DNA from 2 places in the Halomonas qaidamensis genome. Region 2 is predicted to be linked to the other one. Evidence: predicted binding sites of a transcription regulator. Region 2 holds the regulator's gene; the other holds the start of a gene.
The links. Region 2 encodes PhoB, which activates phosphate uptake and scavenging genes when phosphate is short. Its sites were predicted from a motif close to TGTCATANNNNTGTCANA; they were not measured.
Positions count from the first base shown of each region.

Region 1: K1Y77_RS03695 (CYTH domain-containing protein) is a predicted target of PhoB. The motif match lies at 5,903-5,920, and genes of this name have one in related genera.

Region 1 is NZ_CP080627.1:779,456-794,743, reverse strand. Features, by position in the region: gene K1Y77_RS03725 (hypothetical protein) at 1-461, opposite strand, end outside; gene K1Y77_RS03720 (hypothetical protein) at 716-853, opposite strand; gene K1Y77_RS03715 (SDR family oxidoreductase) at 1,372-2,226, shown strand; gene argA (amino-acid N-acetyltransferase) at 2,360-3,676, opposite strand; gene K1Y77_RS03705 (inorganic phosphate transporter) at 3,860-5,125, opposite strand; gene K1Y77_RS03700 (TIGR00153 family protein) at 5,135-5,815, opposite strand; gene K1Y77_RS03695 (CYTH domain-containing protein) at 5,952-6,860, shown strand; gene K1Y77_RS03690 (ion transporter) at 6,890-7,786, shown strand; gene K1Y77_RS03685 (L-threonylcarbamoyladenylate synthase) at 7,934-8,557, opposite strand; gene K1Y77_RS03680 (PHP domain-containing protein) at 8,621-9,583, opposite strand; gene K1Y77_RS03675 (YciI family protein) at 9,762-10,061, shown strand; gene mnmC (bifunctional tRNA (5-methylaminomethyl-2-thiouridine)(34)-methyltransferase MnmD/FAD-dependent 5-carboxymethylaminomethyl-2-thiouridine(34) oxidoreductase MnmC) at 10,232-12,244, shown strand; gene K1Y77_RS03665 (YheU family protein) at 12,238-12,510, opposite strand; gene ligA (NAD-dependent DNA ligase LigA) at 12,521-14,584, opposite strand; gene K1Y77_RS03655 (cell division protein ZipA) at 14,672-15,288, opposite strand, start outside.
Region 2 is NZ_CP080627.1:3,691,347-3,706,634, forward strand. Features, by position in the region: gene phoU (phosphate signaling complex protein PhoU) at 1-623, shown strand, start outside; gene cysZ (sulfate transporter CysZ) at 691-1,425, shown strand; gene K1Y77_RS16640 (copper chaperone PCu(A)C) at 1,550-2,029, shown strand; gene K1Y77_RS16645 (hypothetical protein) at 2,143-2,463, opposite strand; gene K1Y77_RS16650 (hypothetical protein) at 2,931-3,260, opposite strand; gene phoR (phosphate regulon sensor histidine kinase PhoR) at 3,559-4,866, opposite strand; gene phoB (phosphate regulon transcriptional regulator PhoB) at 4,869-5,558, opposite strand; gene ubiA (4-hydroxybenzoate octaprenyltransferase) at 5,682-6,572, opposite strand; gene K1Y77_RS16670 (chorismate--pyruvate lyase family protein) at 6,607-7,203, opposite strand; gene K1Y77_RS16675 (NAD(P)/FAD-dependent oxidoreductase) at 7,291-8,484, shown strand; gene K1Y77_RS16680 (HU family DNA-binding protein) at 8,589-8,861, shown strand; gene K1Y77_RS16685 (hypothetical protein) at 8,861-9,217, shown strand; gene yccS (YccS family putative transporter) at 9,520-11,766, shown strand; gene recG (ATP-dependent DNA helicase RecG) at 11,781-13,859, opposite strand; gene K1Y77_RS16700 (hydrogen peroxide-inducible genes activator) at 13,856-14,785, opposite strand; gene K1Y77_RS16705 (SDR family oxidoreductase) at 14,935-15,288, shown strand, end outside.

The DNA of each region.
Region 1 (15,288 bases), 860 kb from region 2:
GACTGCACAGCATTGTGTTCGCCGGCTTGATGCTGAGAGCCGTTATTAGCAGCATCAGAATGGGTTGAAGAGCTGCGCAGAAAACGCGTGACCAAAAAACCCGCGGCAATAGCGCCACCGATAAATAGGGCTGGCTCTTTTCTTCCGTAGTTTTCTGCTTCTTTACATAGCCCATGCAGATCCTTGTCGCGCATCGTTTGCGAAAAGCGGTCTACTTTTTGGGCAAGCCTTCTTGTCTGCTGTGAGCAAAATGGCTGTTTCTGGCGATCAAATTCGTCCGCAGCCTTCTGGAACACAGCACTTACTATTTTGGTTTGTTCGGCTGCGCTCTCGCGCTGTTGAGCAAACGCATTTTCCGCCTGCTGCTCTGCGGCATCTTTTATCTCTGCAGCGCTCTCTTGGCCTTTTTGTTTAAGCGAATCGTAATCATGTGAAGGGTGATGCTTTCCTTGTTCGGTCATAATGACATCCTCCGTGTCGTTTACTCTCTTCGAAAATGATCTATCCTCCAAAACTATAGCGGGCTACCTTTAGCTTTCAATTTAAAGCAGTCGGATTATCAAATAAACCTGAAAAACCAAACAAATATCAACCAACCCTGCAACTTAAATCAAAATAAAAACTTTTTAAAAATACAGACATTAATTAACAACCTATTCCTATAAAAAAGGGTGCCACTTGTTAGTAGCACCCTTTTATAGGTAAAAACAATCGATTAGGAAGTAGACTTCTTGGGAGACGGCTTATCATCGCCATCAGGATTGACATGGTGCGTGTCGGGCATTGGGTTGGCATCATCGTGATGATCGTCGCGCTGATCTTTCTTCTGATCGTCTTTATCAGGTTGTTGCATATTACCTCCTACTACTTGGCAGCCCTGCTTGGTAGTCGCCCTAAAGCCTTGCGTGCCAAGGGATGTGAATAGGTTTATACACTATAGTCGCTTGTCGTTTACTTGCCACAGCCCAGCACTACTCTCCCCAACCGATCTCGCCACGCCTCAGTTTATAAAACCGTCAAAACAGCCACTTGTGACAGCAGCGCATCATTAACAATGCCTGATTTAAAATTTAAACTGAGTTTATTAACGTTTACTATCCGCATTTTTATCTAACGATCCAACCACCTAATTACCTAACCTCTTGGCTATCATTTGCCCATCCTTGCGTCATTGGTCTACGTTAGTAATGGCGTGATTAAGCCCTTATAGGTGAGCCATCAAACTCTTAAAAATGTAAATGCGTAAATGTAAACACGCAAATGTAAATACATATAAGTAATCCCTTATGCTCTTTCAATTTCGCAGCTTTTTAATAGGCTAGCTTTAAAAGCAATACCAACCCATCTGTGCCAACAAAGGAGTGGACGCACATGAGCGATCAACAGCAACCCCCGCAGCATCAGAATCAACAGCCTGGCGCTGAACATGCAATGCAACCAACGCCGGAGTATATTCGCGAAAGCTATCGCGGTGCCGATAAGTTGTTAGATAAAATTGCCATTATTACTGGTGGCGACAGCGGTATTGGTAGAGCTGTGGCGGTGCATTACGCCCGTGAAGGTGCTGATAGTGTTATCGTGCACCTTAAAGAGCCTAAAGATGCCGAAGACACCAAACGCTTAGTAGAAGCAGAAGGACGACGCTGCCTGGTACTGCAAGGTGATGTGGCAGAACCGGCTTTTTGTCGCGACATTGTTGAACGCACCCTACAAGCATTTGGCAAGTTCAATGTGGTGGTTCATAACGCCGCTGAGCAGTATGACTGGGACGATGTCACGGATATTCCTGATGACCAGCTACTGCGCACGTTTCAAACCAACGTGTTCAGTCATTTTTACCTCACTAAAGCGGCGCTGCCTCACCTAAACAATGGCGATACCATTATCTCCACCTCCTCAATCAACGCTTTTAAAGGCAACGACACGCTGATTGATTACACCGCCACGAAGGGCGCCATTCAGGGATTTGTGCGGTCCATGGCGATGTCGTTAATGGATAGAGGTATTCGAGTTAATGCCGTGGCTCCTGGGCCTATCTGGACACCGCTAATTCCCGCCAGCTTTGATGAAGAGAAGGTCGCCAATTTTGGCGGGCAAGTGCCTATGAAGCGCCCCGGCCAACCGAGTGAAATTGGCCCAGCGTATGTGTATCTTGCCAGTGAAGAGTCGTCTTATATGAGCGGTCAAACGCTGCACTTAAACGGCGGCGTTATTTTGAATACCTGAGACATTAGTTATCAAAAGGGCGGCCAAGCCGCCCTTCTTAGCTTTCTACTTAATCCTCAGCTTTCTACCTAATCCTCAGTTTTCTACTTAAGTAGTAACCATGTGCGACAACTACACTACTATCCACATTTTTCTATCGCGCTAACGTCTTGACCAGCACCTTGGATTTTCGGGCGTGGTTATAGGCTTCACGTTTTAACGGCGGTAGGTCATCTAAGCTTGCCGAGTGGAAACCATGTTCGACAAACCAATGGGCCGTGTGCGTCGTCAGTACAAACATTTCGGTCAGCCCACGCTGGCGGGCGCGTCGCTCTAATGCTTCCACCAAGCGCTCGCCGCGCTCACCGCCGCGATAGTTGCCGTGCACGGCGACACAGGCCATTTCCCCCACAGTGGTGTCAGGGAAAACATGCAGCGCGGCACAGCCAATCACCATGCCATCACGTTCAATGACCATGTAATCGTCAATTTCGTGCTCTAACCGCTCCCGCGAACGAGCTACCAACATGCCCCGTCGCTCAAGCGGCTCCAGCAGCTCTAGCAGACCAGCGACATCGTTTAATGTGGCCGGGCGCAGCTGCTCGTAGCGGTGCTGGGTGATCATGGTCCCAACGCCGTCGCGAGTGAATAACTCCCCTAACAGGGCATCGTGGTTACGCCAAGAAAGCAGGTGGGTGCGCGCCACCCCTTCTCGGGCCGCTGTGCAGGCGGCGTTCAAGTGGCGGGCCAACTCACTACCCGGCGACGCCTGTTGCAGTCGAGGTTCAGCTTCTGCCGGAGAAAGCTGGCGTAATAGTGCGCCCTGCTCGTCTTCAAGCCCTTCTGATTCGCCTAATAGAATGAGCTTATCCGCTTTCAACGCGACGGCAGCATGTTGCGCCACTTCTGAGGCATCTAAATCAAACACTTCACCCGTACTGGAAAAGCCAAGCGGTGGCAGCAACACCAGAGAGCCTTTTTCCAGCAGCCCTTCAATGGCACTCGCGCGCACCCGACGCACTTCACCGCTGTGGTCAAAATCGACGCCTTCACGTACACCAAGGGGCTTGGCGGTCACCAAGTTGCCAGAAATTACGCTTAGCTCCACCCCGTGCAGCGGCGTGCTAGGCAGGCCTAAAGAAAGCCGTGCTTCTAACCATAGCCGCTGATGTGCTGCCACCTGCTCCACATGGGCCATCACCGCTCGGTCAGCTACCCAGCGACCATCCACCCGTGTTGGCTCGACACCAGCAGTCGTCAACGCTTCGTGTACCTGCGGTCGAATACCAAACACCACGACTAACCGCACGCCCAAGGTGTGTAGCAGCGCTAAGTCCTGTATCAGCTGCTCTCCTCGGCCAGACGCCATGGCTTCGCCCTCAATTAAGATGACAAAGGTTCGTCCCCGGTGGGCATTAATGTAAGGGGAAGCGTTACGAAACCAATCAACAAAAGGGAAGCGTGTGTCCAAGGGCCGCTCTCCGGCAGCAGGTAAATGAAAATATCCGCGTTTACTTTAACAGAGCGCAAAAAACAGCGGCACCTTCTTGTGCAAATCAACCCGGAAACAGGCTAATTTGCGTGAAGGTGCCGCTGCGTTATCGACCTAAACTAGCATCGAGCAAGGGCGTACTATGGCGGATTTACTTCCGCATTAACCAAACATGCCTTTAAACATAAAGAAGAACAGGATAGCCAAGCCAGCGCCTGCAGGCAAAGTGATCAACCATGACATCGCAATCGTACCGATAACACGCAGATTAAGTGCCGCCATACCGCGTGCTAGCCCCACACCCAAGATCGCCCCTACCAGCGTATGGGTGGTTGAAATCGGCAAGCCAGTACCCGATGCCAGTACTACCGTAGTCGCGGCAGCCAGTGTAGCGGCAAAGCCACGGCTTGGCGTAAGCTCAGTAATGCCAGTACCTACGGTGGCAATCACTTTATGGCCGTAAGTAACAAGGCCGACCACAATGCCGCCGCCACCCAGCACCAGCACCCACCAAGGCACAAGCGCCGCGCTATCAATAACGCCTTCACTACGCACAACGCTAATGACTGCTGCCAGTGGGCCTACAGCGTTGGCAACATCGTTAGAACCATGGGCGAACGCCATCGCACAGGCCGTAAAGATCATTAGTACGCCGAACACCCGTTCAACGTTGGCGTAGCCAAAGTGATCGCTGGTGTTCTGAACGTATTTAACACGGCGTTCCATGATCACACCGAGCGCCATAATGATGATACCAATGACAACAGAAAGCAGCAGGCTTTGACCAAAGCTTAGGTCCAAACCAATGTGCTTTAAGCCCTTGGTCAGGGTGACCATCGCAACGATAAAGCCGACCAAAAAGATATACCCTGGTACATAACGCTTTGCAGCGCTGAAGGGGTCTTTATTTTCAAAAATAAGATGATGCACCGACTTAAACAGTACAAAGCCGATCGTACCTGCAAGCAGCGGTGAAATAAGCCAGCTAGATGCAATTTGACCTACCTTGCCCCAGGCAACCGCTTCTACACCAAGGCCTACCGCGCCAAAACCAACAATAGCGCCTACGATAGAGTGGGTAGTAGACACTGGCCAGCCACGCGCCGATGCAATCATTAGCCAGATAGCAGCTGCCAGCAGCGCGGAAAGCATGCCGTAAACCAATAGCTGAGGGTTATCTGCTAACAATACGGGGTCAAGCATCCCGCCTCGAATGGTTGCGGTCACTTCGCCACCCGCTAACCAAGCACCTAAAAACTCAAAGACAACCGCAATAATAATGGCTTGTTTGATGGTGATAGCCTTCGACCCTACCGAAGTCCCCATCGCATTGGCTACATCGTTAGCACCAACGCCCCAAGCCATAAAAAAGCCAAACACACAGGCCAGGATAATGAAGATTTCACTGTTCTGGACAATAATCTGCATGGAATTTCCTTAGCGGGCGGTCAAAATCTGTAGGCGGCTGCCCACGCGTTCGGCGCGATCGGATAGCTCACCAACCCAATCGATAATCTTGTAAAGAAAGATCACGTCGACCGGTGGAAGCTGATTCTCAAGCGCAAACAACTGTCGCCGAATGGTGATCTGTTGATCGTCAGCTTGGTGTTCAAGGGTGTGCAGCTCGCGGATCATCTTTTGCATGACATCAGACACATTGCGCCCAAAACCGGACTCAAGTAGGTCTTTCAGCTCTTCTAACGCCTGACGCGCCTGAGCCACGCAAGCTACGCTGGTTCGCATATAATCGCGCATGGGGTCAGCCAGCTCATCGGGCACGCGCATTTTACGGCCAAGCATAATGCCAGTAATGTCGCGCACCTTATTGGCGATCTTGTCTTGCACACTGATAAGGTCGAGCAAATCAGAACGCGAGACGGGAAGGAACATCGTGTTAGGCAGATTAAGCCGTAGCTCTGTTTTTAGCGTGTCGGCGTCATGCTCTAAGCGAGTGACGTTTTCACGCAGTTCAGATGCAGTGTCCCAGTCGCCAGCAAGCGATGCTTCAAAAAACGGCAACAATTGGTCGGCACATTCATTGGCCTTGACGATGTGGGCCAGCAATGGCTGGAATGGCGAGCGGCCAAACATCGCAGAAAAAGGATTGGGGGTAACCATATAGCCTTTAGCCTGTTTTCGGGGAGCCTGGAAATGGCGGGCGCCAGTATAAAGAGTGCGCCAGCCGCCGTCATGAAAAGTTCATAATGTCATCAAAATTTAACTGAAACGTCACGATAAAAAGGTGGCTAATGTCATGAAAAATTCAACTGCTTTTTCATCGCCTATTTCTGAACCAACAGAAATCGAGCTTAAACTTGCCCTTGCCCCCGCCCAGCGGAACGCGTTGCTGAGTCACTACGTGCTAGCCACATCACCCCAACAGCAGCACCTTGCGAACACCTATTTCGATACACCAGCAGGGGATATGGCAAAAGCACGAATTGCTGTGCGCCTACGCCAAATAGATGATCGCGTGCTACAAACGGTAAAAACCGCTGGTAAAGGTGGCGGTGGCCTTTCCACCCGACAAGAGTGGGAGTGGCAAGTCCCTGGTGCGCAGCTTGACCAACGTGGTTTGGCTGCCCTGCCGCCTTTTGAAGGTTCATTAAGCACAGCGATATCAGCGCTACGCCCTGCGCTGCGCACCGACTTTACTCGGCGCAGCTGGCAAATCGACTGGCTAGACAGCCACATCGAGCTAGTGCTAGACGAAGGGGAGATTGTCAGCGGTGGCGCTCAAGCCACTATTTGTGAGGTTGAGCTGGAATTAAAAGCGGGGGTTCCAGAGGCGCTTTGGTCGCTGGCCTTGGTGCTTGCAGAAAGCGTGCCGCTGCGTCCTTCGGATACCAGCAAAGCGGCGCGTGGAAATGCGTTAGGCGCGCAGCAGTGGTTACTACCTGAGGCTGACACACCGGCTCAGTGGCTGCACAGGGCCACGATGGCGCTGGATGCCTATCACGACAGTGGGCTTGCACAGCATCTAACCATCACACAACAGGCGTTAGCCACGCTGGCCGCCCACCCACAGCTGAATGAAAACGCCCGCAGCGATGCTTATACCCTGACCACGGCACTGACGGACAACGGGCAACCAACGCCCGCTTACGGCGTTGCTGCGTTAGCGTTGGCGCATCGCTTCGCCTATCAAACCACGCTACGCTAGAAACATTTAGCCCACTTTAGGATGACGCGATGAGTTTTCAATTAACTCCCGGTGCAGAAGGACTTCGCACGCGACTTTTTCATATTATTTTTGAGTCCGATACGCCGGGGGCCAAAGCCTTTGATATTGCGCTAATTATCGCCATCTTAATGAGCGTGGCTGTCATTTTGCTAGACAGCGTAGACAGTTATTCCGAGCGTTACGGACACATTTTTCTCTATGTAGAGTGGGTATTTACGCTGCTATTTACGATTGAACTAGCGGTGAGGATTTACTGCCTAGAGCGCCCTTTCTTATACTTGAAAAGCTTTTACGGCATTGTTGACCTGCTAGCCATTTTGCCTACTTGGCTCGTACTGCTTGTACCCGGCGCTCACGGGCTCGTCATTGTTCGTATTCTGCGTGTCTTACGCATCTTTCGTATTCTGCGTTTAATGGAGTTTGTTGGGGAAGCACATCTGCTCATCAGTGCACTCAAACGCAGCCTACGCCAAATTTTGTTGTTTTTTAGCAGCATTATGATGGTGGTGATGCTATTTGCGGCGCTGATGTACACCATCGAGTCGCCGGAAGCAGGCTTTACCAGCATACCGATGTCAATGTACTGGGCAATCGTCAGCATGACCACGGTGGGCTATGGCGACATTGTGCCTGCCACCTCAGTCGGCAAGACCATCACGGTGATCTTGATGCTGCTCGGGTACTCGATTATCGCAGTGCCGACCGGAGTATTTTCCGCCCAGGTTATCCGCTCTATCCGCGAAGACCGCTACTCAGAAGAAGCTTGCCCCGGCTGTGGCCACGACCACCATGAAAAACGCGCCCGCTATTGTCTACGCTGTGGCACATGGCTGGATGAAGAAACAGAAGACCCACGCAAGAAATCAGCGAAAACGGGGGAAGACGACGAAAGCCTAAAACAGTAAAGCACTTACAAGCTGCAAAGCACTTACAAACAACAAAGCACTTACACGAAGCAAACATCGCTTTAGCTAGAAAACGTCTATTAACTGGCTAAAGCGATTTCTTTATGCATGTTGAAGCCACTTTCATGACCGGGGTTCTAAACAGCGTTAAGACTCAAACGGCGAAATATCGCCACGCCCTTCCCGTATGATTTTGGGTGGCAGTTCGCGTAGATCAATTACACTGGTGGGATCAAGGTGACAGGCTCCGCCATCGATAATGGCATCAAGATGTGCCCCAAAGCGGTCGCGGATCTCTTCAGGGTCGCTCATTGGCAAGGTATCGCCTACTGGAATCAACGTCACGCTCATCAGAGGCTCACCCAGCGCAGCAAGCAACGCATGGGTAATGCGGTGGTCGGGCACGCGTACGCCAATAGAACGGCGCTTCGGGTGCAGTAACAGCCGCGGCACTTCGGTGGTGGCATCTAAAATAAAGGTATAAGGCCCTGGGGTGTGAGCCTTGAGCAACCTAAATACGGCGTTATCCACTTTAGCGTAAGTGCCAATCTCGGAAAGATCCGAACACATCAGTGTGAAATTGTGTTTATCGTCTAACGAGCGCAGCCACTTGATCTTTTCAATGGCCTTTTTTTCACCCAAGTGACAGCCCAGTGCATAGCCTGAATCCGTTGGGTACGCGACCACTCCACCTTTACGGATGATATCGATGGCTTGATCAATCAAGCGTTTCTGTGGGTTTTCGGGGTGAATCTGAAAATATTGACTCATCACTTGCTCCTGCCCGTGGGCACATCGTTGTCCATTTAGTTTCAAGGTTAGCCGATATGCGCTTTAAGACCCAGGGCCTAACATGCCACTGGGTGCATCGCGTAAATGAATTAAGCGCGAATGCTGCCAAATTGGCGGCGCAGCAGTGCGTGGTATGACACTCATACTGCCGGGGGCGGCATGGCTGCCAGGAAAATGAAAATCGCTGCCCATAGAGGCGTATAAGTTGCGTTCGACCAATTGCCGAGCCAGATCACGGGTGCTATCAGGGTTTTGCTGTCCGCTCACCAGCTCAGCGCTTTGCCCGCCTGCAGCTTGAAAGGCATCCATCAGCAAACCTCGCTTGCGCCGGGTAAGCCCATAGCGCAACGGGTGCGCCAGCACCGCCACGCCGCCAGAGGCAACCACCCAGGCCACTGCTTCACTGATTTCTGGCCAGTGGGCTTTTACATCGCCTTTTTTACCACTGCCTAAATAGCGCTTAAACGCGCCAGCCCAGTCAGCAACCACACCTTCGGCGACCAGCGCGCGGGCAAAATCGGGTCTGCCTAAGGGGCGGTCGCTGCCTGCCTGGGCGCGTGCCTTTTCTAGCGCGTTTGGTAAGCCCATTTTTTCTAATCGCTCAGCGATCACCTCAGCGCGTTGGATACGTGCTTCGCGCTGCTGCTTAAGCCCCTCTACCAGAGGCCCTTGCAAGCCGCCGGGCATAAGCGCCACAACGTGAATATTGATCCCTTGCCAACGCGTAGATAACTCGCAGCCAGGTATCAAGCATAAGCCTGCCTGCTCTGCTGCCGCACTTGCCTCGTCAACACCATCCATAGTGTCATGGTCAGTCAGCGACATGTGGGTAAGGCCACGCTCAGCACATAGCTTTACTAGCGCAGTAGGGGTTAGTGCGCCGTCTGACGCGGTAGAGTGCATGTGTAAATCCACCGAGTATCGCTGGTCGACATCAAACACCGGAGGCAGAGCGTTTGCAGGAAGATAGTTCGCAGGAAGATCGTTCGCAGGAAGTAAGGGCATAAGCATGACGCCATGTGGCGAGTTTGTCAGAATAGGAAGGTGTGAATAAAAATGGTGTGAACAAACAGGCATCCTGTTTCCCTTTCACGGTCTACAGGCGCTCGCCATGGTGCGCGCTTACAAGGGCGCGGTCAATTCGACACTGGACAACCGCCCCAGCACTCAAGGAGTTATCCCCATGCTTTACGCTATTATCAGTGAAGATGTATCCAACAGCTTGGAGCGCCGATTGGCGGCACGCCCGGATCACCTTGCTCGTCTGGAAAAGCTGCGTGATGAAGGCCGCTTGGTTCTGGCAGGGCCTCACCCGGCTATAGATACCGATAACCCAGGCGATGCGGGCTTTAGCGGCAGCTTGGTCGTTGCCGAATTTGAAAGCCTTGATGCCGCGCAAGCATGGGCAGACGCGGATCCATACATCATTGCAGGGGTCTATGCCAAGGTAATTGTTAAGCCGTTTAAAAAAGTTATGCCTTGACCGATTGAGGCGAGTGTGAGGAGTCCGCCTTCTTTTTCACAGAGCCTGTGGAAAACTCTGTGAAAACTCGGCGGACGCTTTTCTCTAGGCCAGAGATAATGCCCGCATCAACAAGTTGATCATTTTTTAACCAATTTATATCACTCATTTTCACACCATGGGATATCCGCGTGACCCAACGCTCCACTGACCTGCCTCCGCTCTTGGCATTAAGCGCCCCTTCACTCACTTGGGACGAGACGTCGCCCCATTCAGACGCTTTCGACGATGTGTATTTTTCTAGGGAAGATGGCCGGGCTGAAACCGAGCACGTTTTCCTGGGGGCGAATCACCTCCCCGAGCGCTTTGCGAATTGGCAACACCACCGCGCGTTTGTGATTGGCGAAACAGGCTTTGGCACCGGACTTAATATGCTGTGCGCATGGGCCTGTTTTGAACAGCACGCACAGAGTACTGCGCGCCTGCATTTGTTATCCACCGAGAAATACCCTCTTGATCGGACGTCTCTTGAGCGCGCGTTAAACGCCTGGCCTTCTTTGGCGCACTACGCACAGGTGCTATGCGCCCAGTGGCCAGAACCAGTCAGCGGTATTCATCGTCTTCATCTCAGCGACCGAGTAACCCTCGACCTGCACTTTGGCGATACAACCGAACGGTTGAACCTGTTAGACGGCCAAGTCGACGCCTGGTTTTTAGATGGCTTCGCGCCTGCTAAAAACCCAGCAATGTGGCAGCCTGAACTATTCGACGCTATGGCCGCGCGCTCTCGCCCTGGGGCCACCTTTGCCACATTTACCTGCGCAGGTGTCGTTAAACGAGGATTAAAAGCAGCGGGGTTTAGCTGGCAAAAGGTGCCTGGATTTGGGCGGAAGCGGGAAATGTTAGCAGGCTATATCGACACACCGCCTAAAGACACTCGCCGCCAATCAACGCCTTGGTTTATGCCACCTACGGACAAGCCTGCTAACCATGTGGTCGTTATTGGGGCGGGCATGGCCGGTTGCAGCGTAGCAGCGGCGTTGGCCAAGCGCGGGATTAAGGTAACGGTCATTGAACGCGATGCTCCTGGCGCAGGTGGCTCCGGTAATCGCCAGGGAGCGCTGTATGTAAAGCTAGCAGCGGAAACGAATCACCAGAGTCGGTTCTATTTATCAGGGCTTCTCTACAGCCAGCGCTGGCTTAGCCAGCAGGCGTTCACCTCACCACAGGAAACGCCGCTGTGGCAGCCGTGTGGCGTGGTACAACTGGCGTTAAGTGACAAGGAGGCTACTCGCCAGCAGCGCTTTATGGCACGCCACCCACTGCCAGAAGCGGTGGTATCTGCGCAAAGCGAGACACTTAGTGAGCTGGTGGGTCTTCCCATCACTGCGGGTCATGGACTGTTTTATCCCCAGGCAGGCTGGGTGCGCCCCAAACTACTCTGCAAACACCTGCTACAGCATGCGAATATCACCTTGCACCACGGGGAAGTAGCCAATCTACAGCCCCACGACAGCGCATGGCAGGTTGAATTGGCCAGCAGTGAAACGCTGACCGCTGATCACGTTGTGGTGGCCAATGCGTCGTTAGCTAACCGCTTTGAACAAACGGCAGCGCTTCCATTACAACAAGTTCGCGGCCAGGTAAGCGAAATGAAGCTTCCTGAGGGAGTTCAAGGCCCGCAACGTGTGGTATGCGCGGGCGGCTATGTGTCGCCGCCAGTGGAAGGCGTGCTGACGTTTGGGGCCAGCTTTATGCCTAATAACGCCACGAGCGACGTTACAACAGCAGATCATCAGCGCAATATTGATGAATTACGCCAAACACTGCCTGAATGGGTCGCAACACTTGAGACTGCGGGCGTGGCGCTGAGCCCTGACACGCTAGCAGGTCGTGCTGCAGTAAGGGCAGCCAGCCCTGACAAAAGCCCCTACGCCGGGCCAGTACCCCATGCCGACGCATGGCAACAGGATTACGTGGCGCTGCAAAAAGATGCTTCTAACGTGCCTGATACCCAAGGTGAGCACCATTCAGGGCTGTGGATATCGACCGCTCACGGCTCTCGGGGACTTTCCAGTGCTCCGCTCTGCGCCGAAGTCATTGCCTCACGACTATGTGATGACCCTATGCCGCTAGAGCTAACGTTAGTGGACCATTTACATCCAGGACGACGAATTATCAGTGCACTAATACGCGCTCAGTAATCGCCCTCTTCCTCATCGTCGGCAAGATCTCGCCCAAAGGAGCGCCACTGGGCGAGGGTCATCACTTCGGTCATTTCCAATTCTAGGTCGTGAGCAATAATCAACTCGTGACGCTCAAGCTGCTGTTTAAGCTCGGCTACCCAGCCATTCATACCTGCGCCAGTATCAGTGGTGTCATACCCCTGACGAGTCACAAATGCTTCAAGCAACGCATCCAGCGTTTCCGGCGGTAGTAGTCGCGCGGGCACTTCTATAAAACGGCTCATATAAAACGGCTCATTCACTCTGCTCCCAGGCAGCTAGACGCTCGATAAAGGTGGCTTCATCGATCACTTCAACGCCCAGTTGCTCTGCTTTGGTTAACTTACTGCCTGCGGCCTCGCCTGCCACAAGACAGGTGGTTTTCTTGGAAACACTGCCTGCCACTTTAGCGCCTAGTGCTTGTAACCGCGCTTTTCCTTCATCGCGGGTCATACTGTCCATCGTACCAGTGAGCACCCAGGTTTGACCTGCTAAGGGCGTTGGGCCTTGCGTTACTTCACTCTCCTGCCAAGTGATACCTGCATCAAGTAAGGCTTTCAGCGTTTCTAGGTTATGGGGCTGACGAAAAAAGGTGTGAACATGAGCGGCGACAATCGGGCCAACATCATTAACCGCTTCCAGCGCTGTTTGATCAGCTTCTTGCAGGGTCTGCAGAGTACCAAAGTGGCTGGCTAAGTTTGCCGCTGTGGCTTCGCCTACTTCCCGAATACCCAAGGCGTAAATGAAGCGTGCCAGCGTGGTGTGCTTGGCCTTATCCAAGGCATTTACTAAGTTGGCCGAGGACTTTTCACCCATGCGTGGCAACTCCTGAAGCTGCTCAGCGGATAGGTGAAATAAGTCCGCCGGTGTTTTCACCCAGTCCAGGTCCACCAGCTGTTCAATCAGCTTTTCACCCAATCCATCCACATCTAACGCTTTACGACTGGCGAAATGCTTCAGGGCCTCTTTGCGCTGTGCGGCACAATAAAGCCCACCCGAGCAGCGAGCGACCGCCTCACCTGCCAGCCGTTCAATATCTGAACCGCACACCGGACAGTGGTCGGGAAAAATAATTTCTCGCGCCTCGGCCGGACGCTTTTCGATATCTACCCGCACCACCTGCGGAATCACGTCACCTGCACGCCGGATGGCCACCGTATCGCCAATCATCACACCTAAGCGAGTGATCTCATCAGCATTATGCAGCGTAGCGTTCGATACCGTCACACCGGCAACAGTGACCGGCGCTAGCCTAGCAACCGGGGTAATTGCACCGGTACGGCCTACCTGAAATTCCACATCGTTTAGCGTTGTGACTTCTTCCTGGGCAGGAAACTTAAACGCTACCGCCCAGCGTGGCGCGCGCGCGACAAAGCCAAGTTCTCGCTGCTGGCGTAGGTCGTTTACTTTAATCACGACGCCATCAATGTCGTAACCCAACTGGTCGCGCTTTTCACCCAGCCGCTCGCAGTAATCGGCTACCAACTCAGGGCCATTGACAGTCCGAAGTTCGGCGCTTGCGCGAAAGCCCCACGCTTTGAGCTTTTCCATTTGCTGGCTATGGGTTGTCATTGCGTCATTGCTAAGCGCGCCGTCACCCAAATGCATCATATCGATGCGGGCAACTTGATAAGCATGAAACTCTAATGGGCGAGTTGCGGTAATTCGCGGATCAAGCTGACGTAGGCTGCCAGCCGCCGCATTACGCGGGTTAGCGAATACTTTGCTGCCTTCTTCCCTGGCTCGATCATTGAGCGCTTCAAAACCCGCGTGGCGCATAATGACTTCGCCACGTACTTCTAACAGCGCTGGAATGCTGTCACCCATTAGCTTTAACGGAACAGACCGTAAGGTTCGCAAATTCGATGTAATACCTTCCCCCGTACGGCCATCGCCACGGGTCGCGCCACTAACCAGTACGCCCTGCTCGTACACTAGCGAGACTGCAGCACCGTCGAGCTTCGGCTCACAGCTAAATTCAATCTCCCCAGCCTCACACTCCAAGCGTTCAGCAACACGCTCGGCAAACGCCGTAATGTCGTCACGGCTAAAAGCGTTATCTAACGACAGCATCGGAATCGCATGAGCAACTTCAGGAAACCCTTCTGCTGGCGCGGCCCCTACCCGCTGAGTAGGGGAATCAGGTGACACTACCTCAGGGTATTCAGATTCCAGCTGCTTCAACCGCTGCAGCTTGCGGTCATAATCTGCATCGGTCAGCTTTGGCTCGTCCAACACGTAGTAGCGGTAGTTTGCATCATCCAGGTCAGCGCGCAGCTGACTAATCTCTTCTAGCAGTATGGTTTCAGGCTGACTCATTCAATTGTTCCGGCATACAAAAACAGGTGTTTAGTAACAAAAACACCCGCCTTCTTAGGGAAGGCGGGTGTTAACGTAATGTGCTGCTTAACGCGCTTGAAGTTGACGATGCAGACGATGACGACGCTCAAACTCATGAACACGCTGTCTTGCGAATTCAATGGTTTGTGCCGTCATTACGCTACGGTTCTCATCTTTAAGCTCGCCACCCATATGGCGTACGACCACCATCGCCGTTTCAACCATGGCTTCAAACGCTGCTGAGCTATCTTCAGCACCCGGTAGTGGCATCAAGAACGTAATACCAGGGGTTACAAACTCATCCATTTCTTCAATCGGGAACGTACCTGGTTTAAGGACATTCACCATTGAAAACTGTAGTTCGCTGTCGAAACTTTCAGTTTCAAAACGATGGAAAACCCCCATTTCACGGCTATAACGAAGGCCACAGGCCATGATTAGCTCAAGCAGCTTTCCGCCATCAAACCCTTCAGGTTCCCGCGAAAGCACACTAATTACGACCATTTCAGCAGCGTCAGTTAGCGTATCTCGGGCTCGCTCGCTATTAACATCGTGACGTAACGCTTTTTCTAATGTGGGATGCGTACGAACAACATTATCCCGATACCCTATTTCAGGTGCGTCATCGTCGTAGCCAACTTCATAGTTATCACCATCGTGGTAACTATCATCGTAACTATCGT
Region 2 (15,288 bases):
AAAAACAAGTGCAAGATGCAGTTTTTGCGCTACTTGAAGGCGATAGCCGTCTTGCTGAAAAAGTGCGCGATAATGATCGCCAAGTAAACGACCTGCAACTGCAGATTGACGATGAATGCACCCGCGTACTGGCTCGTCGTCAGCCAGCGGCTTCCGATTTGCGCTTGGTGCTAGCGGTGATTCGCGCAACATCTGACCTTGAGCGCATCGGCGACGAAGCCAGCAAAATTGCTCGAAATGCATTACTTTTAAGCGAAAATAGCGGCAATATTCGCGGTCTAGTAGAAGTGCGCCATATTAGCGAGCATGTGCGTAAAATGTTACGCGATGCGCTTACCGCTTTCGCGCGTTTTGATACCGAACTTGCGATGCAAGTTGTCCGCGAAGATGAGTTCGTTGACGACGAGTACGGTAGCGCCATGCGCTCACTAATGACCTTTATGATGGAAGACTCGCGTTCGATTAGCTCCGTACTTAGCATCATGTGGGTGCTACGCGCCTTGGAACGCGTGGGTGATCATGCCAATAACCTAGCTGAGTACGTCGTCTACCTAGTAAAAGGGTTAGATATACGCCACAGCGACCCCGATTCTATCGACCCGCAAGTGCTTAAAAAATCTTGACCTAGCACTCAATTCCTCCTGCAATACGCCCAGATAATTTATCTGGGCGTTTTTATAAGGAGCAGGCATGTTGGATGCGATAACAGCGCTAAGTCGTGGTACACGTCTGGTGTACACAAAGGGCTTGCGGCGCTATATTTTCCTACCCATTCTGGTCAATATCTTCGTTTATGCTGGCATGCTGAGTTTTGTAGTCAACCGCTTTTCTGGCTGGCTAGACAGCGCAATGATGATGGTACCAAGCTGGTTAGAGTGGTTGTCATGGCTCATCTGGCCTCTGTTCTTTATCAGTCTGCTGCTGGTAATCTTTTTTACCTTTACCCTGGTTACCCACTTAATTGCCGCACCTTTCTATGGATTTTTAGCAGCCAAGGTAGAACGCCAAGCGACAGGGCGTGAACCACTGGACGACCGCGGGCTAGCCAAAACCGCCGTCGACGCCTTAGGCCGCGAGCTAGTCAAACTCGGCTATATTCTGCCTCGTATGCTGATACTGTTTGTCATTAGCTGGATACCCGGCCTAAACCTGATAGCCCCTATTTTATGGATACTCTTTTCTGCCTGGATCATGGCGATTACTTATTTAGATTATCCCATGGATAACAATAAGATAACTTTTAGAGATATGCGCACACGACTATCGCAACAGTGGTGGCCCAGTCTCACCTACGGCGGATTAATTATGCTAGTGACCTGGATCCCCCTTGCCAACCTGTTCTTGATTCCCGGCGCGGTGGCAGGTGCCGTATTAATGTGGGATGACCATTACCGTGGTACGCGCGACATTACGTCTCATCGCTAATGGCCTATCTGCTATAACGCTAGCCCAACCTATTTGTTACCTTAAGGTTGTTTGGCTTACCTAGTGTTATCAAGATTAAGCATAAGCCTTGTTAAGAAACAAGGCTCCTACAAGGAATACGACCATGCTGACCCGCGCACTCTGGCTGACGGCTCTCCTCTCTAGCAGCGTCTCTTTTGCATCGGCTCACGACGTTCAAACCGACCAGTTAAGGATTGTTCACCCTTTTGCCACACCAACTCCTCCTGGCGTAGTAAACGGTGCCGCTTATCTGGATATTACAGCTCGTACAGAACCCGTCACACTAGTTGGTGCGCAGTCACCTGTGAGTGACAGTGTTGAGCTGCATGACATGCAAATGGATGGCGATATGATGACAATGCGCCATGTCAGCGCCATTGAAATCGCTAAAGATGAAACACTGACGATGCGCCCAGGTGGCGGCTATCACCTGATGTTAATGGGCTTACACCAGCCACTGGTAGAGGGTGAGCGTTTTCCCATTACGTTAGAGTTTGCTCAACAAGACGACATTGAAATAGAGGTTTGGGTACAAGATGCCCAGCAAGGAAGCACAGATGCTGATCACCATCATCAGCATTAATAACCACAGCGTGCCATTGCCCTGAGCGGTGCCACCATATAAAAGCCCCATAGAAGTGGGGCTTTATTAATAAAAACGCGTGCTTTACCTCATAAATTTAGCCGTCACACTGGTTACCAGCGTGTACTGCTCCCCTCTTCACGATTTAGCTCTTCAGCACGATAACCTGATTTAGCTTTAGACTCTTCATCATCTTTGCTATTACGGCTAGAAGGAGAGTAGGTCAGCGTATTTTCGTTATCGTTGATTAAATCCTTAGCTGAATAGCTCGCAGGACCCGAGGTATTGCGCGATTCAGGCTGAATAATTTCTTGATTATCAGCGCGTTCCTGATTCAGCTCTATAGAAGATTGCGCAAATGCCATTGGGCTAGTGATTAGACCAAACAACAAACCTACAACAGCTGCTTTTTTAATGAATGATGTCAACAACATACCTAAAACTCCTTGACCACCTACTACATGGAGTAACCGACAGGCTAATAATACGAGATACCTTTTTGTCAGTCACCAAGCACTATATTTGAATATATTAGCTCTAAGCACTCACTATAACTCAGGCATTAACAAGGCAATAGGGTATAAACCCCCTTTCAACTACCAATAAAATGTGAGCTACACACAAAAATTAATCTACGCAAAAAATTAGACCCCACCTAGGTGGGGTCTTGAGCACTCTTACTGATCGCGATGTGCACTGCTGGCTTCCTATCCATTTGAGGGACTCCAACCTTGGAATTAACCCTAACCAGCGTGATAATCGTCGAATAATTCAATCCTTGAATTTAAGAGCATCCGTGCAATGAAACATCCGTGTTGCTAAATGGCTCATCCATAAGAGTAAGAGCTATACTGACTTTAGAAAATATCAGTTACTAAAGTTAATACTAGACGGGTAAGTCTTACATGCCACTATTTTCTTCTGGCAATTCTTCCGTGCTGTCATAGCCAGCATCTGATTCGCCATGTTCCATTGAGTTAGGTTCCATGTCGCTAGCGTTATCGCCTTCGTCATGGGTCAAATCTTGTTTGTCATACTCACCAGTTCCTGTAGATCCAGCAGTTCCGGTAGTGCCTGACGCGTCATCAGACTGGCTACCAACCGGCTGTTCATCTGGAGAAATATTATTCGCTGGGTCTGCTGGCTCTTGAGCGAATGCCGCAGGACTAGCAACTAGACCGAACGCTACACTTAAAATACCAGCTTTCTTGAGTAGTTCCTTGGACATCATATTCCATCTCCTCGATCGCTGTTCAATACTGCTTAAATGGTAAGAAAGATTGCCTTTCGGCTTACCAATTCCTGTGGTGTTCTCTCTTACTCACATACTTGCATTCGTTATGCCAAAAGCCAAAAAAAAACAATAATTTTTTAATAAACAAAAACTTAAGGAAAAAACAGAGGCGCAAGCACAACATAAGTCTTTCGAAATAAGGGAGGCAAACTGGTTAGAAATGGCACATGAGCATTATGTATCCATACTTATATGACAGCATGGCACACTTATACAATATTTGTATTTACAAGCCCTATGTCAGGCTATGCTCGTTTTCAACAATCCGGGAGGAGGGAAAAACACAGCGAAAGAGGGCTCCTTCGCCAGGATGGGATTCAATGTGTAGCAGTGCATCATGTCTTAGTAGTACATGCTTCACAATCGCAAGGCCAAGGCCCGTGCCACCCGTCGCTGTACTACGCCCTTTATCAACACGGTAAAAGCGCTCTGTTAGGCGTGGAATATGAACCGGGTCTATCCCTTCACCGTCATCATCAACGTCAATGCAGGCGCCACCATTTGGTAGCGTTTTCCAGCGAAGCGTTATCTGACTTCCTGTTGGGGTATACCGCACAGCGTTAAAGGCAAGGTTAGAAACAGCACTATGCAGCTCTTGTTCGCTACCAATGAGCCGCGCATCACTCTCAAGCACAACATGAACACTGTGTTGTTGATTAGAAAGTGCAAGCGCATCGCGGCGGATACTATCGAGTAACGGTCCTACCGCTAGCGGTTGGTGATCCTCTCCCCCTTGATCAATTTCTAACCGCGAAAGTAGCAGCAAATCATTGACCAAATTTTGCATGCGTTTAGTCTGCTCTTCCATCTGGCCAATCCCGCGACCTAACCGCGGCGGCAACTGATCTTTCAGCTCGCCGTAGGTTTCTAAATACCCCGTTAACACTGTAAGCGGGGTACGTAGCTCATGGGAAACGTTCGCCACAAAGTCACGACGCATCTGCTCTAAACGATGGAGGCGAGTAATATCTCGCGCCATTACTAAGCGTTCATCATCGCCATAAAGGGTAATTTGATATTGAAGGATGCGCCGTTCATCGATGGGCGACGTCAAGGTTAGCGGCTCACCGTACTTACACGCGTTAAAATAGCTGATAAATCTTGGGTCACGAAGCAGGTTGGTAATGTGCTGGCCACGGTCATGAGCCGTTTGTAGGCCCAGCATTTCTGTCGCTGCGCTGTTCCACCACTCTAGGTCACCATGCCGGTCCAACATAACTACGCTATCACGCATTGCTTCAGATGATTCCTGAATACGTGCCAACGTCGCGCGTAAGCGGTTCTGGGTAATCCGTTGGCTTTTTTGATAGCGATACAAGCGATCAAATAGCTCACCCCATATCCCGTTCGCTGCGGGGGGTTCATCATGGGGATGAAGCGTTAACCATTTAAATAGCGCACGTAGTTGACGTAAATGGTAGCCAAGACAAACGGTAAGGCCCGCCGCTAGACCGATGCCTGGAACTGCCACCAGCCACCCTAGGAAAAGGCCTAGCATTGCCCACAAAACAAAGCGCCACAGTTCTCGGCTCCACAAACGCACGGTTACACCCGGGCAGAGAAGCGGTATCCAGTGCCACGCACCGTTTGAATAAGGTTTTGGTGGGCTTCCCCGAGGGCCTTGCGTAAACGACGAATGTGGACGTCTACGGTACGCTCTTCAACATACACGTTACCGCCCCACACTTGATCAAGTAACTGGCTACGTGTGTAAGCGCGTTCTTGGTGGGTCATAAAGAACTGCAGCAAACGATACTCTGTCGGCCCCATTTCCAATGCTTTGCCATAAGCGCTCACCCGATGGCTGACAGGATCTAAAAGCAAGCCATTGATTTCGATAGGATCTTCGACGCCACGAGGCGTAGTACGGCGTAACACTGCTTTTAAGCGCGCTACCAGCTCACGGGGCGAAAAAGGTTTGGTGATATAGTCATCAGCGCCAGCTTCAAGCCCCTGAATCTTATTATCCTCTTCGCCTTTGGCGGTTAGCATGATTATAGGCACTTCTGCTGTCGCTTCTTCACGCTTCAAACGCCTTGCCAGTTCAATACCACTGGTACCGGGCATCATCCAATCCAGCAAAAGTAGATCTGGCTGATGGTCAACCATCATGGCGTGGGCATCCTGGGCGTTATCCGCTTCAAGTACGCGATAGTCAGCCATTTCAAGCGCCACGGCGATCATTTCGCGGATAGGCGCTTCATCATCGACAATCAAAACGGTCTTGGCGGTCATTCCAGGGGCCTCACGGTGTTCAATGAAAACTGGTTCGAAAGAACAGTTCAACAAAACAGTTCAGTGACATGTCAATGACGATAACACCATGACTTGATGACAATTCTATGACAAAGACGATATTTAGCCAGTGATTGGCCACCAACTCAGTACTATTCCTGCAAAAATCAATAAGCCAGACCAGTGATTGTTTAGAAATGCTTGGAAACAGCGGTCACGCTCACGGCCAGCAATTAGCCGCTGTTGGTGGGCAAACGTAGCGGCCATCCCCGTTAACCCAAGCCAGAAAAACCCTCCCAAACCAACACGTATTCCCACCCATGCAAGTAGCAACAATGTCGCTGCTTGCAGCACACCAATGATAAAGCGGTCAGCACTACCAAACAGCACCGCGGTAGATTTAATGCCAATTTTAAGGTCATCGTCGCGGTCGACCATGGCGTATTGGGTATCGTAAGCCACTGTCCATAAAACGTTCGCACTAAACAACAGCCACGCTTCAAACGGAACGTACCCCAATACTGCACCGAATGCCATGGGGATCGCCCAAGAAAACGCCGCTCCTAAAAACACTTGTGGGAAGTGGGTATACCGCTTCATAAAGGGGTAAATAAACGCTAAAACAACACCGCCGATTGAAAGCAGCACCGTAAACCAGTTGGTCAGCAACACTAAAACGAAAGCGGCGGCAACCAGCGCGATAAACAGTAGCTGCGCTTCGGTTTCACTGATACGCCCAGTGGCTAATGGGCGATGCTTAGTGCGCTTTACATGGCCATCAAAGTGACGGTCAGCGTAATCATTGACCACGCAGCCCGCGGCACGCATCACATACACACCAGCAATAAAAATTAGCAGCACATTACGCTCAGGCACACCGTCAGCCGCTATCCAAAGCGCCCATAACGTTGGCCACATCAGTAGCCAGGTGCCAATCGGGCGATCTAAGCGCATTAAATGTAAAAAATCTGCCACTCGGGCCCATCCCGTTGGCCGCAACAGAGAACGATCCATGCTTACCTCTCAAAAAGAATACGCTGGCACTAGCCTAGCGCGAAGGCAGGTCAAGATCATCTGCCATGCTTGATAAAAAGTATTCCTGTACCAATAGCGACAGTCCGCTGTGCTGAAACACTGAGCGCCGCCCCCATACACTGTCTGCCAATAGCGCAGACTGTTCGACGACAAAACGTGGCTGATGGCGGGTAGCGTAAAGCGGTCCACGCACTAGATCGGGCTGTCGAAACAACCAACTGCCTAACGAGCGCTCGCCCAGCCCTTCCAAGCCTTTGCCTTGTAACTGGCTAAGTGGCGCTACCGAGCGCGCAACCACCCAAGGTTTATTTCCCACACACAGTGCCACTTCCCTTAGCCAGGCATAGCGTCGCGGGGCAATGCCAAGCGCCAGCGCTTCATCACGCAGGGGAAAACCAACCGTTTGGCGCAGCAGTTGCACCCGAAACGCCTTGATGTCGCCTGCGACGGTTAGCCGTGTTGTCAAGGAATCCTTCGAGGCTACCCACTGCCACCACGGGGCGCTCATCCCAGGACGAGCCGCCGCAACGGGTAGCCAATGAGTAAATAGTCGATGAGTAACGAGTTGGTGAGGGACTAGAGAGGCTTGCCGAAAAGTAGGGGCGTTCACCAGGGTCTCCGAGGCGGTCAATACATATAGAGCTAGTGTAACATGGTGACCATACTGGCTTTTGTTCCACCGACTTTTGGTGACTGCATGCCCGCAATCGATACACAACTACTGTCCAACTCACATTCAGCGCTGATTATTATTGGCACTGGCATGGCGGGGATTGGCCTTGCACGAGCCTTGCGCCGGCAAGGCGATACACGCACCATTACCCTCATCAGCGCGGATAGCGGCGATGATTACAGTAAACCGCTGCTCTCCACCGGCTTTGCGAAGCGCTTAACGCCCGACCAGCTGGCACAGCGCAGCGCCCGCGACGTTGCCGAAGAGCTTAATGCCGAGCTAATTACCCACACCCAGGTCGTACACCTGCATGTGGATAACCAGCGCATAGTACTCAGTAACGGTCATCAGCTTCACTACGATGACCTTGTACTAGCGACTGGCGCGGCGCCACGTACACCCTTTAGCGTGCCGGAAAACGTCGCCAAACGGTGCTTTACGGTGAACGATTTAGACGAGTATCGCCGCTTTTATGATGCCTTGGCGGCAGCGCCTGCACGGGTAGCAATTGTGGGGGCTGGCTTGGTGGGCTGTGAATTCGCTAATGACTTATATGCTGGCGGCCATCAAGTCACCCTTATTGCGCCAGAGCGCGCGCCACTGCCACGTCTACTGCCCGAACCGTTAGGCCAAGCACTGGGTAACGCTTTTCAAGCAGCAGGTATTCAGCTTGCTTTAGGGCGCACCCTACAAACACTGACGCTTAACCCCGACAATGCCCTATCGCTGCACCTTGATAATGGCGACCACTATGTTGCCGACATAGCGTTACTGGCCACCGGCTTAACGCCGCGCAGCGAGCTTGCAGAAACTGCCGGGCTGGCGGTGTCCCGCAGCGGCATCATGGTTGACCGCCAATTACGCACCTCGCAACCCCACATATTTGCGTTAGGCGATGTGGCTTGCGTTGAGGACGTAAATGCAATGTACGTGCAGCCCTTGCAAGCGTGCATAAAAGCGCTGACATCGACACTTACCGGAAAGCCAACCAGCGTCAGCTTTGGCGCATGGCCTGTGATAGTAAAAACGCCCTTACTACCCGTTGTTGCCTACCCACCTGCAACCACGCCAGCACGGTGGCAAATTGAGGGAGAAGGAAACGAAATGACAGCCATTGCTGAAAATAAAGACGGACGTTTGATTGGATTTGCGTTGACAGGTGGCTGCGTGAGAAGGAAAGTGGAGCTTTCCAGAACGGCCCCTGCGCTGCTAGGCTGATTCTCGCCGCATTTACGGCTAAGCTGAAAAAGCTAACCAGCTGAGCAATGCTGCTAATAACATCGATGAACTTACGCTTGATTTTCACATAGGGAGATACCTTTATGCGCAAACCTGAACTCGCCGCCGCCATTGCTGAAAGCGCTGATCTATCCAAAGACAAAGCAGGTCAAGTGCTCAACGTTATCTTGGACGAAATCACCAATAGCGTGGCCAAAGGTGAAGATGTCGCTCTCATTGGTTTTGGAACGTTTACCGTGCGCGAACGTGCTGCACGTACTGGCAAAAATCCACAAACTGGCGCGCCACTGCAGATTCCTGCCAGCAAAAACGTTGCGTTTAAGCCAGGCAAAGCGCTTAAGGACGCCGTTTCCTAATGAAACTCAAGCTGACGCTGTGGCTACTGAGCTTACTGCTTAAAAGAGCCCTGCGACGCAAACCGCGCTTTCGGGAACAGCTTGAGCGAATGCGCGGTCTGGACTGGGGTGTTGCCACGGAAGACCTAAGCATTGCACGGTATTATCGAATGTCACCAAAAGGCATCACTACCGGCAAAGGCTTGCCCGTTGACCTAGACCTTGAGCTACGTTTCCGCGATCAAGATACCGCGTTAAAAATACTCAAGAAACCTACACAACAGGCCTTTCTCGACGGTATGCTAGCCGGTGAAGTTCGCCTAGTGGGCGACTCTGCTGATATGAACAAGCTACAGAAGCTACTGAAAAATATGTAATAAACAGCCCGCCACCTTAAAGTGGCGGGCTTTTTTCTTCCTTTCTTTTTGTTTACCACTCAGCGTGTAAAGCATTGCCCAACCGGGCGGTGATATAAGCGTGTACCGCCAAGGTGCTGTATTGATGCGGGTTGGGGCGAGTTTGTCCGCCCACTCACCTATAAAGCCGGCTGGGCGGGGAGTGTCAGTAAACGTGAGGGAGAACACTGTCATTGATAACGGCAGGTAAAGACAAGCACAGGCCATTCCCTCTATACTAATTATTAAACTAAAGTCTAAAAAAGAGAACGCTAAGAGCCTCTATGCCGATATCCTTGCCTTTGCGGCGTCTTTGGACCCTAGATAAGTTCGCCTATAGCCTGCGCGTGTTTATCGCGTTCAGTGGGGCGTTGCTATTTAGTGGTTTTGCGGGTGACATCGCGCTGGTGATTCCGCTATTTTTGGGCATTATTGCGAGCGCTCTTTCTGAAACCGATGACAGCTGGCAGGGACGCTTACAAGCACTACTAGTCACCCTTGCTTGCTTTGCTTCAGCCTCGTTTATCGTTCAGTGGCTTTTCCCATGGCCGTGGTTGTTTGCAGTAGGGCTAGCAGTTTCTACCTTCACTTTGATTATGCTGGGTGCCATTGGCCAACGATACGCCACCATTGCCTCGGGCACATTAATCCTATCGATCTATTCGATGATCAACATTGAACAGCACGGTGGCGTTGACGAAGACGTGGCTGCCCGACAATGGCTGTTGCTTGCCGGGGCAGCGTGGTACGGATTTATTTCGATCTTATGGTGCGCCTTTTTTTCGCGTCAACCGGTTAAGCAAAGCATGGCCAGGGTATATAAAGCGCTAGGTGAATTTTTAATATTGAAGTCGGCGCTGTTTGAACCTGTTCGTGGGGTAGACCTGGAAGCCCGTCGTGTGGCACTAGCTAGACAAAACGGCAAGGTGGTCGATGCCCTCAACCAAGCAAAAGAGATGATTTTCCGCCGCTTAGAAGGCCAGCGCGGCAGCCGCAAACTGAACCGCTATCTACAGGTCTATTTTATCGCCCAGGATATTCACGAACGGGCAAGTTCTACTCACTACCCTTATAGCGCACTCACTGAAGCTTTTTTCCACCACGATGTCCTCTTTCGTTGCCAACGACTTTTAGACCAGCAAGGACGAGCCTGCCGACAGCTAGCCAAGTCGCTGCTACTTAACCGCCCCTTTGGTCATGAACAGAGCGAGCAGGCACTCGCCGATCTACGTGCCTCTATCGCCAACCTAAACGAACAGGGAAAAGCAGAATGGCGTCCGCTGATGCATCCACTCAATGCGCTTGCCGACAATCTCACTACCCTGGAAGCGCAGATTGCCAGCGCCCATAACCCAGACACCAATGATAGCCACCGTGATAGCTCTCTTTATGATCGCTCTCCGTCTAGCGTGCTAGAAGCATGGAAACGTATTCAGCTAAATTTGACGCTGAACTCTCCAACATTTCGCCATGCATTACGCCTATCGATTGCACTATTAGTGGGTTATGGACTGCTCCAGTGGCTCGACCCAGAACAGGGGTTTTGGATTTTGCTAACCACACTATTTGTCTGCCGTCCTAACTTTGCCACCACGCGGCGCTTTCTCTCCCAGCGTATTCTGGGCACCGTGCTTGGCTTAATTGCCGGCTGGGCGTCGATTAGCCTATTCCCCCAGGCCAGCATTCAAAGCATGATTGCAGTGGCAGCGGGAGTCTCATTTTTTGCCAACCGTGAAAAGCATTATGTGATCGCCACCGCCTCTATCACCCTCCTAGTGTTATGTAGCTTCAACCAAGTAGGTGATGGCTTTAATCTGATTTGGCCGCGCCTTTTTGATACCTTGATCGGTTCACTAATTGCAGGGCTGGCAGTATTTTTTATTCTCCCCGACTGGCAAGGCCGCAAACTGTATCGAGAAGCGGCCAATGTGCTCGTCAACCATCGCCGCTATTTGGATGAAATAGTGCATCAGTACGAGGATGGGAAACAAGACGATTTGGCTTACCGGTTAGCCCGCCGCAATGCCCATAATGCCGATGCCGCGCTGTCAACGCTGCTTACCAATATGCTCCACGAGCCAGGCCACTACCGTAAACAAGATGCAGACAACGGCCTACGCTTTCTGGTGCTCTCTAATACGCTGCTGAGCCATTTATCTGCCCTCGGTGCCCATCGTCACCAGTTAGCAGACGATGAAGATGATGCCGCCCTCATGCCACTTGCTAAACGTATCAGCAAGCTGATGGGGCAACTCGCAGAACAGCTTGATAAGCGCCAGCCTGTTACTCCGCTGGCCGATCACGTCAACGACCTCCTGGCACAGCTAGAGCAGAATGCCGTTGACGCATTAGATAAGAAAACTCAGGATGAACAAGGCCTAAAGGAAAATGAAAAAGCCGTGGCGCTTTACCGCCCCATACAAAGTCAGCTCCGCCTGATTGCAGCACAGCTAGGCCCACTTGGTGAAGCCGCCAACCGGTTAACTGACGACCCAGTAGAGAATCACTCTAACGCGAGCACCGCTGCTTAGCGTTGCATCACGCCCTACACTTGCCCATAGCGGCCGGCGGCTTCGCCGAGCCAGCGCCGTACTAAGACAGCAGTGACTTCAGCATTGCCTTGAAGCGCCTGAGCAAGGGCGGTGACACGCTCTAGCTGGTCGGCATCACGCTCAAGATCAGCAATTTTCATCTGGGCCAGGCCGGTTTGACGTGTGCCGAGCACTTCCCCAGGGCCACGAATTTCTAAGTCTTTTTCGGCAATACGGAAACCGTCGGTGGTTTCACGCATGACGCCCAGGCGCTCCCGAGAACTTTTTGATAGCGGCGGATGATAAAGCAATACGCAGAAGCTTTCCGTGCTGCCGCGCCCTACTCGGCCGCGCAGCTGGTGCAGTTGAGAAAGCCCCAGGCGTTCCGGGTTTTCGATAATCATCAGGCTGGCATTGGGTACGTCCACACCCACTTCAATCACCGTGGTGGCTACCAACAGGTCGAGCTCGCCCGTTTTAAAGGCCTCCATCACCTCAACTTTTTCACTGGCCTTCATACGACCGTGAATCAGACCAATAGCGAGTTCAGGCAGCGCCTGGGTTAGTTCATCACGGGTGACTTCGGCGGCCTGACACTGCAGCACCTCAGACTCTTCAATCAGCGTACACACCCAATAGGCTTGACGGCCATCGCTACAGGCATTACGGATGCGCTCAACCACTTCAGGCCGCCGCTCGTCAGACACCACCACCGTTTTAACCGGCGTACGCCCTGGCGGCAGCTCATCAATCACCGACACGTCTAAATCAGCATAAGCGCTCATAGCCAGCGTACGGGGAATCGGCGTCGCGGTCATGATCAGTTGGTGTGGTGTTAGCCCGCCCGCTTCACCTTTCTCACGCAGTGCTAGGCGCTGATGGACGCCAAAACGGTGCTGCTCATCAATAATCGCCAGCCCCAAACACTGAAAGTGTACGTCGCTTTGGAACAGCGCGTGGGTACCCACCACCATGCGGGCGCGACCATCGGCTATGGCGGCTTTGGCATCTAATCGCGCTTTACCTTTTAGTTTACCTGCCAACCAGGCTACTTCGATGCCCAGAGGTTCAAACCAGGCTTTAAACGCCCGGTAGTGCTGTTCAGCAAGAATTTCCGTTGGTGCCATCATCGCTGCCTGGCAGTTACCCGCCAGGGCTGAAAGCGCTGCCATTGCCGCCACCACGGTCTTCCCTGAACCGACGTCTCCTTGTACTAACCGCAGCATTGGGGCAGGGCGTGAAAGGTCTAGGGTAATTTCTTCCAGCACGCGGCGCTGCGCCCCCGTTAGGGCAAACGGCAGCTGGGCTAAAAAGCGGGCTTGTAGACTGCGGCCTGACGGCAGCGATGGCGCACCATCAGCTTGAATGCGCAGACGCACTTCACGTAGGCTAAGCTGGTGGGCCAATAACTCTTCCAGCGCCAACCGACGTGTGGCGGGGTGAAAGCCATGGGCAAGCTGCTCTAAATCTACATCTGGAGGTGGCTGATGCAGCAGCTGCAGGCTGGCATGCAGCCCAGGCAGGTTAAACCGCTGGCGCAGGTCATCGGGAATCACCTCCGGCAGCGACTCAGGCGAGCGTTGCAGTAGCGCAAGTGCTTGCTGGGTAAGTGCGCGAAGGCGCGTTTGATGCAGCCCTTCCGTAGTAGGATAAATCGGCGTGTAATACTCCTCTACCGGCGTTTCGCTACCGCCGCTTAGCCGATATTCCGGATGATAGATTTCCAGCCCGGTTGCCCCTGCCCGCGCCTCTCCAAACGCGCGCACCGTGACACCAGGACGCATTTGCTGCTGCTGGGCAGGGGAAAAATGAAAAAAACGCAGACTTAAAATACCACTGCCATCACGCAACCTGACTAACAAACTTCTCCGACGCCCTTTCACCACATCGCAGGCAGTAACTTCCCCTTCTACTACCGCCTCACTGCCCGCCCGCAATAAGCCAATAGGCGTTAGCCGTGTGCGATCTTGATAGCGCAGCGGCAAGTGAAACAAGAGGTCGCTAACGCGCTCTACTCCCACTCGCGCTAATTTCAGCGCGAGCGCCTCACCCACGCCTTTTAGCGACGAAACCGGTGCAGAAAGCTCACTCATGAGGATATGCTGGCCTTATGGTCGGGTTGCTGGCATTGGCTGATCGCCTTGGCTAGCGCATCTATCGCTTTTGGCCGAGGGAAGCTTGCCCGCCAAGCAATAGCAACGGTGCGCGATGGAGCGGGTTCAACAAAGGGACGGCTGACCAGCATGGCATTTTCATACTGGTCGGTCCCCAATGCCGACTGAGGAAGCACCGTAATTCCCAGCTTCGAGGCGACCATATGACGAATCGTTTCCAACGAGCCGCCCTCGGCAATCAGCGTATTGTTCGGGCTGTTGAGCTTTTGGGTAATCGCTGGGCACGCTTCTAGAATTTGGTCACGGAAACAGTGCCCTTCGCCTAGCAACAACAATCGCTCTTCCAATAAGTCTTCTTTGTAGATCGCCTCACGGCTTACCCAGCGGTGACTAGCGGGCATCAATACTTCAAAGTGTTCATCGTAAATCGGTTTAGTAACCACATCAGTCTCTGTAAAAGGCAGTGCCACGATGATGACGTCTAGCTCGCCACTGCGCAGCTTCGCCCGTAGTGTGCTGGTCATGCCCTCCTCAATATACAGCGGCATTTGCGGTGCGGCGTTCGCCAGCGCTGGCACTAAATGCGGGAATAAATAAGGGCCTATCGTATAAATAGCACCAATACGCAGCGGGTTAGCCAGCTGATCTTTGCCGGCATTGGCCATTTCATAAATAAGCCGGCTCTGCTCCAGCACGCGCTGTGCTTGAGCCACAATTTTTTCTCCCAGCGGGGTGACTTGCACGGTCGATTTCGAACGCTCGAACAGCGGCGTATCGAGCTCGTCCTCCAGCTTTTTCACTGCCACCGAGAGCGTTGGCTGAGAAACATGGCAGCGTTCAGCAGCGCGACCAAAGTGACGCTCTTGGGCAAGGGTTACGATATAGCGTAGTTCTGTTAAAGTCATAGCGGTGCCAGAGGCATCCTCTCGTTGCAGCTCGTTACAGGTAATCGTGATAGCGAGATGGAAAAGGACAAACAAACCCTATTGAAGATGGCACATCTCATAGGGACTTTGTATCTGATAGGGAATATTAATCAACAGGAGTGCGCAAGATGAAGCTAACGGTATTGATTATTGGCTGCGGGGATATTGGCATAACGTTAGGACGCGAGCTACTCAGTGAAGGGCATCGTGTCATCGGCGTGCGCCGCCAAGTCGAAACGTTAAAGGACACCGGCATTGAGCCGTTAGCACTGGATCTCAACGATCTTGAGAGTGCTGATGCTAATGCATTGCCCCATGCTGATTATGTTGTTTACACCGTTAGCGCTGACCGTTTCGAAGAAAGCGCATACCAAAGCGCCTACCCAGACGGTTTAAAGCGTGTGCTTGGCGTACTCGAACAGCACAAAACACCGCCAAGACGTATCTTCTTTGTCTCCTCAACCAGTGTCTACGGACAGCAG